DNA from 3 places in the Terrisporobacter glycolicus ATCC 14880 genome. Region 2 is predicted to be linked to each of the others. Evidence: riboswitches for the same ligand, from Rfam matches in the RefSeq annotation. Region 2 holds a riboswitch; each other region holds the start of a gene.

Region 1 (4,297 bases), 2.0 Mb from region 2:
ATTGCTGTTATTTTATTAGTACTAATAATAGCTATTCCATTATTCACTTTTTATCATTTTTATAGTAAATTAAATACAACAAGCACTAAAGTTGAAGATGCTTACAAATCAAAATACGAAACTGTGGATGGTATAACTAACATATTATTATTAGGTACTGATGGTAGGGAGAAAGAACTTGCCTATCGTTCTGACTGTATGATGATTGCCACTATCGATTCTAACAACAAAAATATTAAACTAACATCTCTTGCTCGTGATACTTATGTTGATATTCCAGGTAAAGGTAAGGGAAAACTTAATGCTGCTTATTTTTGGGGTAAAGAAAAGTTGCTATTCCAAACAATAGAGGAAAATTTCCAAATAAAGTTAGACAAATTTATTCAAGTTGATTTTGATAATTTAATGAATATTATATTTTCAATAGGTGGAGTAGAAGTAGATATTAAAGAATATGAAATTAAATCTATAAATGAAATGATACCAGGTTCTTACAAACAATGTACTTATTCTGGTAAGGGCAATATGGAACTTCTAACTCATTCAGGTAAACAAAGAATTAATGGCTATCAAGCTATTGCTTATACGAGAATAAGAAAAGTAGATAGTGCCATAAATAGAGATGAGAGACAAAGAGAAGTTATGCTATCTGTTATAAATACTATGAAGCAAGAAGATTTTTCTAAATATCCTAGTTTATTAAATACACTACTTCCATATGTATCTACAAATCTTACACCAAAGGATTTAATAAATATAGCATTTACTGCATACAACTTCAAGCCTTTAACTATAAAACAAGGGCAGTTCCCAATAATAGATGACGTTCATATTAAAGGTGGTACATACAAAAAAGCTGGTTGGGTTTGGTTATACGATTTAAACTCAAGAAAAGTTCTACAAGACTTTATAAATAACGATGTTGATATGGATAAGAACGAATATTTAAAAGATAATAGTAATATACAACTTAATTATTAATTTAAAACAAAAGACTGTAGTATAAATTTAATTTCTTATACTACAGTCTTTCTTATAGTTTCTACATTTTAGTTATAGAACCACCCGATAAGGTTGTTCTATATATATTGTCGCTAAGTATATCATCAAATTCATCATATTGATCAAATACTATTTTTCCAAAATAAATTCTGCTCTTTGCAATATTTATACCATAATGCCATTGATGCTTACTTGTTTTTTTTATAGTTTTTCTGTTACTTCCATCTAAATTCATTGAACATACATTGCCACTTGAATTAATATAATAAATTTTATTATTGTACAAGTTTATGCTTGAAGTGAAATTTTTCGATAAACATTTGTTATTTTTTCCAGTAGATGATATCTTATATACTTCACAAGTATCGTCATTTTCATTGTAAGAATCCTTATCATTATAAACTGTATAATAAATGTTTCCTTTATAGTAAACCATATCTTCTATAGAAGATTCTTCTTTTTTGCCAGATTTATATTTATAAACAGTAGTTCTTTTTTTAGTTTTTGTGTTTATTTTGTATATTATAGAATTATCATATCCATTTGCTACTATATAGATATAGTCGCCAGATAAGGATATATTATCTATCACTCTTGATGATGTAGTATATAATGTTGAAACAGTCTTTTTAGCTGATAAGCTGTAACAACGCAAAGACATTGCTTCATCATAATTACTATTTACGCTTTCTTTTATATAGTATAAATAATTATCTTTTACTATAATTGGATTGTATCCATAATTGCTTATTAATCTAGTTTTCTCAGTCCCATCAGTTTTAACTCTATAAATACCATACCTATTACCAGAGTCGTATATTCCCACATAATACATGTACTTGCCAACTACATTTATGTATGGTTCTTCTGATGCATTATTTACTATTTGTTTTTTTGCACTTCCATTTTTATAAGTTCTGTAAATATAGTAATAATTTGCCTCTTTAGTTTCTTTATATATCTTGCTACTTCTTATATAAGAGTAGTTTCCATTTGCAGCTGCATACCCTCCATTACTAATATTTGAATTACTGTTCCCATATACTGAAGCCCCATCAACACTTTTTGTAAACCCGCAAGTAATTATCACTCCTACTATTAATATAATAGATAAAAATTTCTTTAATTTACTCATAAATTCCCCCCACTTTTACTTTAATTAATATTAATATACTTTAAAATATGATTTTCCTCCATAAGTCCTTTATAAATGTAATTATTTTGTAAATTATTTAAACTTGACAAATTTCGACTTATTTTGTAGAATATTTTGTGGAACTCACATAAAATTAAATATTACTTATCAAGAGAGGTGGAGGGACTGGCCCTGTGAAACCCAGCAACCGGTCTAAAGACAAAGGTGCTAATTCCTACAGAAGAATTCTGGAAGATAAGATTACGCATATAATCTCTTTCTTATCAGAAAGAGATTTTTTTTATATAAAAGTTCATTAATAAATTTTAAATATAAAGAAACGAATGGAGAAAAAGGAGTAATATGATCAAAATAGATACAAAAACAATAGTAACAATCGGTGTTGCTTCTGCTCTTTATGGAGCCTTAGGGTTTGTTGGAATACCCATAGGACCTAACACTCAATTAAAACCTGCCATAGCTTTGCTTGCTATATTCTCTGCTCTATTTGGTCCATTTGTTGGATTTTCAATGGGGTTTTTAGGACATATGTTAACTGATATGATTGCCGGTTGGGGAATCTGGTGGGGCTGGGTTGCAAGCTCTGGTATTATGGGTCTTTTTATGGGACTAGTTTTCAAATGCAAGAAATTTAGTATAAAAGATGGATTATGTAATAAGTTCCATGTTTCATATCTTGTGATTACAGGTGTGATTGGTATTATCTTAGCATTTGTATTTGCTGCAGGTTTTGACGTGCTTGTTATGGGTGAACCTTTAGATAAAATGAAAATTCAGGCAGCTCTTGCCATATTTACAAACGCAATAGTATTTTTAGGTGTTGGTGTTCCAACTATACTAGGTTTTGTTAGAGCAAATAAAAAAAATAGTGGGTTAAAGATTGAGGACTAAGCAAAATAAAAAATAAGGAGAATATAATGATAAGTTTTAAAAACTTTAGTTTTAAATATAATAATGTAGTTGATAAAACTTTAAAGGATATAAATATTACTATAAATAAGGGTGAAAAAGTCTTAATAGTAGGGCCAAGTGGTTCTGGAAAATCCACTCTTTCTCATTGTTTAAATGGACTTATTCCTTTTTCATACAATGGTGAAATGGAAGGTTCAATTATAGTAGACAATATTAAACCTTACGAAGAAAGTTTATCAGATATAAGTAAAAAAATTGGTACAATCATGCAAGACCAAGACTCTCAGTTTGTAGGTCTTTGTGTTGGTGAAGATGTGGCATTTAGTTTTGAAAATGATGCTATTCCTCTTAACGAAATGAAAGTTAAAGTTATTAATGCACTGGAATTAGTAAATATGGTTGATTTTATTAATCACAGTCCTTATGAATTATCTGGTGGTCAAAAGCAAAGAGTTTCTCTTGCTGGAGTTCTTGGAAGTAATGCTGATGTCTTACTTTTTGATGAGCCTTTGGCAAATCTAGATCCTGCCTCTGGAAAAGAAATTATGCAATTAATAAATGATATTCATAAAAAAACAAATAAAACTATTATAATAGTTGAGCATAGAATAGAAGATGTTCTAGAACAACCCTTTGATAAAGTTATTATTATAGACAAAGGTGAAGTTAAAGCTATTGGTACACCTGATGAAATTTTAAAATCAGATTTATTAGAAAAAAGTGGACTTAGAGAACCTCTTTACGTATCAGCTATGAAATATGCAAATTGTAATTTGGAAAATATAAATAATTTAAGGGAATTTAATAACTTGGATGAAGAATCTAAGGAAAATATAAAAAATTGGTTAGAGAATAATTCTAAAAATGCTTCTATAAAGGACAATAATAATGAAGAGAAAATCCTTGAGATAAATAATTTAACTTTTTCTCATAACAAAAATAAAAATACTTTAGAAAATATTTCTTTTTATGTTAATAAAGGCGAGATCTTAGCTGTTGTTGGAAATAATGGTGCAGGAAAATCAACTTTATGTAGACTTATAACAGGCATTTTAAAATACAAAGAAGGCAGTATATGTTTAAATAATGAATGTATAGACTCTTGGAGCATAAAGAAAAGAGGCTCTTCTATAGGATATGTAATGCAAAATCCAAATCAAATGATATCTCAACATATGATAAAAGATGAAATTGGTCTAGGATTAAAATGCAGAGGATATTCTAAGG
Region 2 (4,297 bases):
TTAATTTCTTTAAGATGGCTGATACTGTAATGATTGGTATACCTTTAGGTCAAGCCATAGGAAGATGGGGAAATTTTATAAATGGAGAAGCACATGGAGGACCAACGTCCTTACCTTGGGGAATAATTGTTGATGGCATTAGAGTCCATCCGACGTTTTTATATGAATCTATCTGGGATTTAGGTATATTCATATTTTTGTGGTGTTTTAGAAAGAAGAAAAAATATGAAGGTCAATTAGCTATATTTTATTTAATTTTATATTCAATAGGAAGATTTTTCATAGAGGGACTTAGAACAGATTCTCTTATGATTGGTCCACTTAGAATGGCTCAAGTAATAAGTTTAGTAACTATTATAGTTTGTGTGATTTTACATAAAATATTATCAAAAAAGAAAAAATAGAGGCTAACTAGTAACTCTTAAGGAGAAGAAAAAATGGAATTTAATCATGTGTCTGTACTACTAGATGAATGTATTGAAAATTTAGACATAAAAGAAGATGGAGTATATGTGGACTGTACTATGGGTGGTGCAGGTCATTCAAAAGAAATAGTAAAGAGATTATCTGATAAAGGTTTATTTATTGGATTTGATCAAGATAAAAATGCCATAGCAACGGCAAAAGAAAGGTTAGCTGAGTATTCAGATAGAGTAAAATTTGTACACAGCAATTTTGAAAATATTAAATCAGAATTAGAAAAAATAGGTGTTTATAAAATAGATGGAGTACTTGCAGACCTAGGAGTGTCTTCTCATCAACTTGATGAAGCTGATAGAGGGTTTTCTTATATGCATGATGCACCACTAGATATGAGAATGGATGTAAGAAAAGATTTTTCTGCATATGATGTGGTAAACACTTACAGTGAAGAACAATTAGCTAAGATAATCAGAGATTATGGTGAAGATAATTGGTCAAAGAGAATTGCTAAATTTATAGTAGAAGAAAGAGAAGCAAATGGTCCAATTGAAAAAACTGGTGAGCTTGTTGATGTTATAAAAAAAGCAATACCTAAAAAAGCTAGAATAGATGGACCACATCCAGCAAAGAGAACTTTCCAAGCTATAAGAATTGAAGTAAATAATGAACTTGGCGTAATAAATAAAATGATTGAAGATGCTGTTTCTATGATGAATAAAGGTGGAAGAGTTTGTATAATTACATTCCATTCATTAGAAGATAGAATAGTAAAAAATGAATTCAAAGATTTAGCTTTAAGTTGCGTTTGTCCACCAGAACTTCCAATTTGTCAATGTGACAAAAAATCAGAAGTTAAGATTATAACAAGAAAACCAATAATTCCTAGCGATGAAGAAATTGAAAGAAATCCAAGGTCGAGAAGTGCAAAACTTAGAGTAGCTCAAAAAAAATAATTTTATTGTTGCATATGAATAAAAACATGTATACAATTAACTTATTAAATTAATAGTAAAAAATCTTATCAAGAGTGATGGAGGGAATAGGCCCGAAGAAGTCCAGCAACCTATATTAGATAGGTGCTAAATCCTACTTATGGAAACATAAGAAAGATAAGAGGTAAATCTTAGATTATTAAGGTTCTTTTATCTTTAAGATAAAAGAACCTTTTTTATTTAATTAGATGTAACTTGTAAGGTTTTTTATATATTGTTTAATATTATTTATATTAAATAACAAGGGGGATACAAATTATGAGTAAAAGAAAGTTAGGTTTTTCAACATTACAAGTTCATGGGGGACAACAACCAGATTCGACAACAGGAGCTAGAGCAGTCCCAATTTATCAGACAACATCTTATTGTTTTGAGAGTGTGAATCATGGGGCAGATTTATTTGCATTAAAAACAGAGGGACATATTTATTCAAGAATATCAAATCCAACGGTTGCAGTATTTCAGGAAAGAATGGCTTTACTTGAAGGTGGAGTAGGAGCTGTAGCCTTTGCTTCTGGAATGGGGGCTATTAATGCTGCTATATTAAATATACTTCAAGCTGGTGATGAAATAGTTGCTGCACCAACAATATATGGTGGAACATTCAATTTACTAGCAAATATGTTACCTAAATTAGGGATTAAAACTCATTTTGTAAATCCTGATAATCCAGAAAGTTTTAGAGCTTCAATAAATGATAAAACAAGATTAGTTTATGCAGAAACTATAGGAAACCCAGGAATAAATATTATTGATATAGAAAAAATTGCAGAAATAGCTCATGAGTCTAAAGTTCCATTTATGCTGGATAATACTTTTGGAACACCTTACTTAATAAAAGTATTTGATTATGGTGTTGATATTGTTGTTCATTCAGCTACAAAATTTATAGGAGGACATGGAACAACTTTAGGTGGAGTGGTAGTTGATAGTGGAAATTTTGACTGGATAAAAAGTGGAAAATTCCCATGTTTAACAGAACCAGATTTATCTTATAATGGTTTAAATTATGCTAAAGATTGTGGGAAATTAGCTTATACTACAAAGCTTCTAGCTCAATATCTAAGAGATACAGGAGCTTGTCTAAGTGCACAAAGTGCATTCCAATTATTGTTAGGACTTGAAACCTTATCTTTAAGAGTTGAAAGACATGTGGAGAATACTAAGAAAATCACAGAATTTTTAAATGATCATCCTGAAGTTGCATGGGTAAACTATCCAGGTTTAAAAGAAAATAAGTATTACAAATTAGGTCAAAAGTATTTACCTAAAGGGCCGGGTTCAATATTTACTTTTGGGATAAAAGGAGGATTAGAAGCTGGAATTAAATTTATAGAATCTCTTCAAGTTTTTTCTCATCTTGCTAATGTGGCAGATGCTAAATCACTTGTAATTCATCCAGCTAGTACAACTCATGCTCAACTAAATAAAAAAGAACAAGAATTGGCAGGTGTTACTCCAGATATGATAAGAGTTTCTGTAGGAATTGAAGATGTAAATGATTTAATCTGGGATTTAAATCAAGCTTTAGAAAAAGCATCAAAATAGAAAATAAAAAGGAAGATGATAAATATTATCTTTCTTTTTTATAGTGTAAAATTATTATTTTAAAATTCTGAATATAAATTAAATATCTGTTATAATTATTGGTGAATGTTATAAGGGGGGATTAGATGGAAATTACTCCAAAGACGCGGGAATATTTATTTTCAGATAAAAATTTATATAAACTTATTTTTCCCTTAATAATAGAGCAATTTTTACTAGTAACGGTAGGTTTAGTTGACTCAATAATGATTGCTAGTATAGGGGAAGCTGCAGTATCTGCTGTATCTTTAGTAGATAGTATAAATATCCTTATAATAAATATATTTACAGCTCTTGCTACAGGAGGTGCAGTTGTAGCAGGACAATATTTAGGACAGAAAAATGAAAACAATGCATGTAATAGTGCTGATCAACTCATTCTTTTTCTTTTTTTAAGTTCTATTACTACTATGATAATTGGGTATTTATGCAAGTATTTTATTCTTAATACAGTTTTTGGGAATATAGAACAAGATGTTTTGGGATATTCTAATACTTACCTAACTATAGTATTCATGTCAATTCCTTTCATAGCAATATACAATGGTGGTGCAGCTTTATTTCGATCTATGGGAAATTCAAAAATTACAATGAAAATATCAATTATGATGAATCTAATAAACTTAATAGGAAACTATTTTCTAATTTATGTTTTTAAGATGGGAATTGCAGGTGCAGCCGTACCCACAGTTTTTTCTAGGGTTGTAGCGGCTGTAGTAATTTTTATATTAATAAAAAATGATAATTTGCAAATTCACTTATCAAAAAAAATATGTATGAAATTTGATAGGATATTAATCAAGAAAATACTTCATATTGGCATTCCAAATGGTTTGGAAAATGGAATGTTTCAACTTGGAAAAATCATTGTATTAAATTTAATTGCAACCTTTGGAACATCAGCTATTGCAGCAAATGCTGTAGCAAATGCTGTTGGGCTTTTTCAAATAATACCTGGTATGGCAATTAGTCAGGCCACTCTTTCTGTAACATCTCAATGTATAGGTGCAGGAGATTACGATCAAACAAAATATTATACAAGAAAATTAGTTAAGATAAGTACTTTATGCATATCTCTAGCCGTGATACTTACTTTTATAAGCATGCCATTAATTTTAAGTGCATATAATTTATCTGATTATACAGCAACAATTTCAAAAGATATTATTTTATATAATGGAAGCGTATCAATTATAATATGGACAATTTCTTTTGTTCTTCCAAATACCCTTCGTGCAGCAAATGATGTTAAATTCTGTATGACAGTATCCATTTTATCCATGTGGATTTTTAGA
Region 3 (4,297 bases), 900 kb from region 2:
AATCTTGTTCCTAATTTTACAGCTTTTAAAAGATTGTACATTAATATAATATCAACCATAGATGCTTCATCCAATATTATCACATCAGCATCTATTGGATCTTCTTCATCTTTAAAAAAGACTAGTTCATCACTGTCTGTAGCAAATCCCATTTCTAGCAATCTATGAATAGTTTTAGCCTCTTTATTTGAGGTTTCACTCATTCTCTTAGCTGCTCTACCTGTTGGAGCACATAGCAATACTTTTTGATCATTATTTTCAAATATTTTTATTATAGTATTTATCGTTGTAGTTTTTCCTGTACCAGGGCCACCTGTAATAATTGTTACTCCATTATTTATAGATTCTTTTACTGCTAAGATTTGATTATTCGCCAAACTTATTCCATCTTCTTTTTCAACAACTTTTATTTCTTCTTCTATATTAATCCGTAAATCCTTCGTTTCATGTTGAGATAACTTTATTATTTCTTTGCATACACCATTTTCGCATATATAGTACATCATTAAATAGATAAGTATTTCTCCGTTCATATTTTCTAAATGTATTTTTTGGTCATATGCCAAATACATAATTCCATTTTCCACATATTTAGATTCTATACCTAAAATTTTAACTGATTGTTCAATCAATATTCTTTTAGGTAAATATGTATGACCACTTCCCAAGCTTTGGTTTAAAGTAAATAAAATACCCTGCATAATTCTATCTGGAGAATATTTGTCTATACCTATTTTGCTGGCAATATCATCGGCAATTCTAAATCCTATACCTCTTACTTCTTCTGCTAATCTATATGGATTTTTATTTATCACTTCCAAGGATTTATCTTTATATTTTTTATATATTCTTAAACAATAATTAGGAGTTATTCCATAAGGAGATAGTTGTATTATTATATTTCTAAGTTCTCTATTTTCTTCATAGCTTTCTTGGATTTGTTTTACTTTCTTCATACCTATTCCTTCTACTTCAGTTAATCTTTCTGGAGTATTTTGAATAATATCTAAAGTATCAACACCAAATTTATCTACTATTCTTTTAGCCATTTTTTCGCCTATTCCATGTATCATACCAGAAGATAAATAAACATAGATACCCTCAAGAGAAGATGGTGTAACGGGTATAAAACTTTGCACCTCGAATTGAGATCCATAAATTTTATGATTCACCCATTTTCCTTCTATTTCTATGCTTTCTCCTACAGATAAAGTTGGCATACACCCTACAATAGTTATTTCATCATTTTCATTGGCTAAAGAGGCTATGGTATAACCATTTTCTTCATTTTTAAAGACTATATCACTAACCATTCCTTGTAATTTTTCCATTTCAATTCTCCTAAAATCATTTATTAACGCCTACTTATAATTATTGGTATTATAAATATATTTTATGTTATCACTTAATGTAAAAAAAATAAAGAGCCGTATTTTATACAACTCTTTATTATTTATGTTAATCATTAAAATTATTTTATTGAAGATTGTTCTCTTAATGCTTCAGCTTTATCAGTTCTTTCCCATGGTAAATCCACGTCAGTTCTTCCAAAGTGACCATAGGCAGCTGTTTGTCTGTATATTGGTTTTCTTAAGTCTAAGTCTCTTATTATAGCACCTGGTCTTAAGTCAAAGTTTTTGTTGATTAATTCAACTAATTCAGCTTCAGAAACTTTTCCAGTTCCAAAAGTATCTACAAATATAGATAAAGGTCTAGCAACGCCTATAGCATAAGCTAGTTCTATTTCACACTTATCTGCAAGTCCTGCAGCTACTATATTTTTAGCAACGTATCTTGCAGCATATGCAGCAGATCTATCAACCTTAGTTGCATCTTTTCCTGAGAATGCTCCACCACCGTGTCTAGAATATCCGCCATAAGTATCTATTATTATTTTTCTTCCTGTTAAACCAGTATCTCCTTGTGGACCACCTATAACGAATCTTCCTGTTGGATTTATATAAATTTTAGTTTCATCATCTAATAAATCTGCTGGTATAACTTCTTTTATTACTAACTCTATTAAATCTTTTCTTATAGTATCATTGTCCACATGTTCACTATGTTGAGTAGATATTAATATAGTATGTACTCTTATCGGCTTATTTCCATCATACTCTACCGTAACTTGAGTTTTACCATCCGGTCTCAAATAATCTACTATTTCATTTTTTCTTATTTCTGTTAATCTTCTAGATAACTTGTGTGCTAAAGATATAGGTAATGGCATTAATTCTGGAGTTTCATTACATGCAAATCCGAACATTATACCTTGATCTCCTGCTCCTATAGCTTCAATTTCTTCTTCTGTTTGTTCTCCACTTTTACTTTCTAAAGCTTCATCAACACCCATAGCTATATCTGATGACTGCTCATCTATAGCAGTTATAACAGCACACGTTTGGCTATCAAACCCATATTTAGCTCTTGTGTATCCTATTTCATTTACTGTCTCTCTAACTACTTTTTGTATATCTACATAAGCATTTGTAGATATTTCCCCTGCTACTAATACTAATCCTGTTGTTGTTGTTGTCTCACAAGCTACTCTTGATAAAGGATCCTTCTCTAATAAAGCATCTAATATTGCATCTGAAATTTGGTCACACATTTTATCTGGATGACCTTCAGTTACTGATTCCGATGTGAATAAATGTCTTGACATTGTATTTCCTCCTTTTATTATCTATTTTTGTCAATTTGGGTAAAAATAAAACCTCTTCTTTAACAGAAGAGGTTAATTATCACATAAAAATTATAATTAACTAACCTCATCTCTCTAACGTTTCCGTTAAGTAGGATTTAGCACCGTCCCCCATATGGGAGTGGTTGCTGGGCTTCACAGGGCCTGTCCCTCTGCCTCTCTTGATAAGGTGTAATCACGATTACACATATATTTTATTATTACTTTTAACAAGTATATGATAACCCTTTTTTTTTATAGTGTCAAGAATTTATTTATTTTAAGAACACTATTTAGGCTTTTATCATATGATTCTGTATAAGTATTTTATGTTGATTAAAGTTATGTATTTTTTTATTATGTAGTTCATATATTTTTGAAGGGAGGTAAGTTCCTATGTATTTAGCCAAAGTGCATTATAAAAAAGAAAATGTTATAGAAATATTAAGCTTAATACTCAAAGATATAATTAATGAAAATACCGTTGTTATTTGTATAGGAACAGATCGTGCTATAGGAGATGCTTTAGGTCCTTTAGTCGGTACTATGCTTAAAAATAGCGACTTTAAATACCCAGTTTACGGTACCCTAGATAATCCTATTCATGCCTTGAACATATATGAATCTTTTGATCAAATAAAAGAAAAGCATCCTAACAGTGAATTCTTAGCTATTGATGCCTGTTTAGGTTCTATAAATAATATAGGAAACATCCAAATTAGAAAAGGACCAATTCTACCAGGTAAAGGCGTAGGTAAAAAACTCCCGCAAATTGGATCTCATTCAATTGTAGGTATTGTAGATAAAGTAGATGAAAATAATAGATTTTCATTTAATAATGTTCGACTTCATTTTATTTTAGAATTGGCTGAAACTATTGCTCTATCAATCTTACTCTCAACCTAAATAGAGTCATCTCTGTACTTATATTAAAAAGGGCTGTACATACTAATTAAAATTATTATGCCAGCCCTTTTATACTATTTTTTATTTCTTCTTTTAAATGTTCCACCTGTTTCTAGTAAATCTAAAGTACTTAATGATGAGCCTGTTCCTCTTGCAACACAAGATAAAGGTTCATCAGCAACGATTACATTAATCCCTGTAGCTTCTTCAATTCTCTTATCTAGATTTCTTAATAAAGCCCCTCCGCCAGTCATTACTATACCAGACGTACTTATATCCGCTGCCAATTCAGGTGGTATTTTTTCTAATACAACTCTAGTTGTAGCTACTATTTGCTTTATACATTCTTCTAAAGCTTCTGCTATTTCTTGTGAACTTACTTCTATAGTTTCTGGTAAACCTTTTATTATGTTTCTACCACTTATTTTCATAAATTGTTCTTCACTATCTTTCATTGCTGTTCCAATTTCTACTTTTAGCTTTTCTGCACTTCTCTCTCCTATAAGAAGATTATGCTTTTTCTTAATATACGCTACTATGGCAGTATCAAACTTATCTCCGCCTATTTTTATTGAGTCACTAACTACTGCCCCTCCAAGAGATATAACAGCTATGTCTGTAGTTCCTCCACCTATATCTATTACCATATTTCCATTTGGTAAAGATATATCCATACCCGCACCTATTGCTGCTGCAATTGGTTCTTCT

Evidence for each region. A riboswitch is a leader RNA that binds a small molecule or an ion and turns the genes downstream of it on or off. The one in region 2 is predicted to bind S-adenosylmethionine.
Region 1: it holds a riboswitch for S-adenosylmethionine, as region 2 does, so the genes downstream of both, TEGL_RS05135 (ECF-type riboflavin transporter substrate-binding protein) here and TEGL_RS14885 (O-acetylhomoserine aminocarboxypropyltransferase/cysteine synthase family protein) in region 2, are expected to answer to the same signal.
Region 3: it holds a riboswitch for S-adenosylmethionine, as region 2 does, so the genes downstream of both, metK (methionine adenosyltransferase) here and TEGL_RS14885 (O-acetylhomoserine aminocarboxypropyltransferase/cysteine synthase family protein) in region 2, are expected to answer to the same signal.

Annotation. Positions count from the first base shown of each region.
Region 1 is NZ_CP117523.1:1,037,042-1,041,338, reverse strand. Features, by position in the region: gene TEGL_RS05145 (LCP family protein) at 1-981, shown strand, start outside; gene TEGL_RS05140 (DUF5050 domain-containing protein) at 1,043-2,137, opposite strand; SAM riboswitch class I at 2,300-2,399, shown strand; gene TEGL_RS05135 (ECF-type riboflavin transporter substrate-binding protein) at 2,501-3,049, shown strand; gene TEGL_RS05130 (ABC transporter ATP-binding protein) at 3,076-4,297, shown strand, end outside.
Region 2 is NZ_CP117523.1:3,007,825-3,012,121, reverse strand. Features, by position in the region: gene lgt (prolipoprotein diacylglyceryl transferase) at 1-404, shown strand, start outside; gene rsmH (16S rRNA (cytosine(1402)-N(4))-methyltransferase RsmH) at 438-1,376, shown strand; SAM riboswitch class I at 1,439-1,539, shown strand; gene TEGL_RS14885 (O-acetylhomoserine aminocarboxypropyltransferase/cysteine synthase family protein) at 1,674-2,963, shown strand; gene TEGL_RS14880 (MATE family efflux transporter) at 3,089-4,297, shown strand, end outside.
Region 3 is NZ_CP117523.1:3,912,129-3,916,425, forward strand. Features, by position in the region: gene TEGL_RS18940 (ATP-dependent RecD-like DNA helicase) at 1-1,331, opposite strand, end outside; gene metK (methionine adenosyltransferase) at 1,472-2,665, opposite strand; SAM riboswitch class I at 2,769-2,875, opposite strand; gene yyaC (spore protease YyaC) at 3,080-3,589, shown strand; gene TEGL_RS18955 (rod shape-determining protein) at 3,664-4,297, opposite strand, start outside.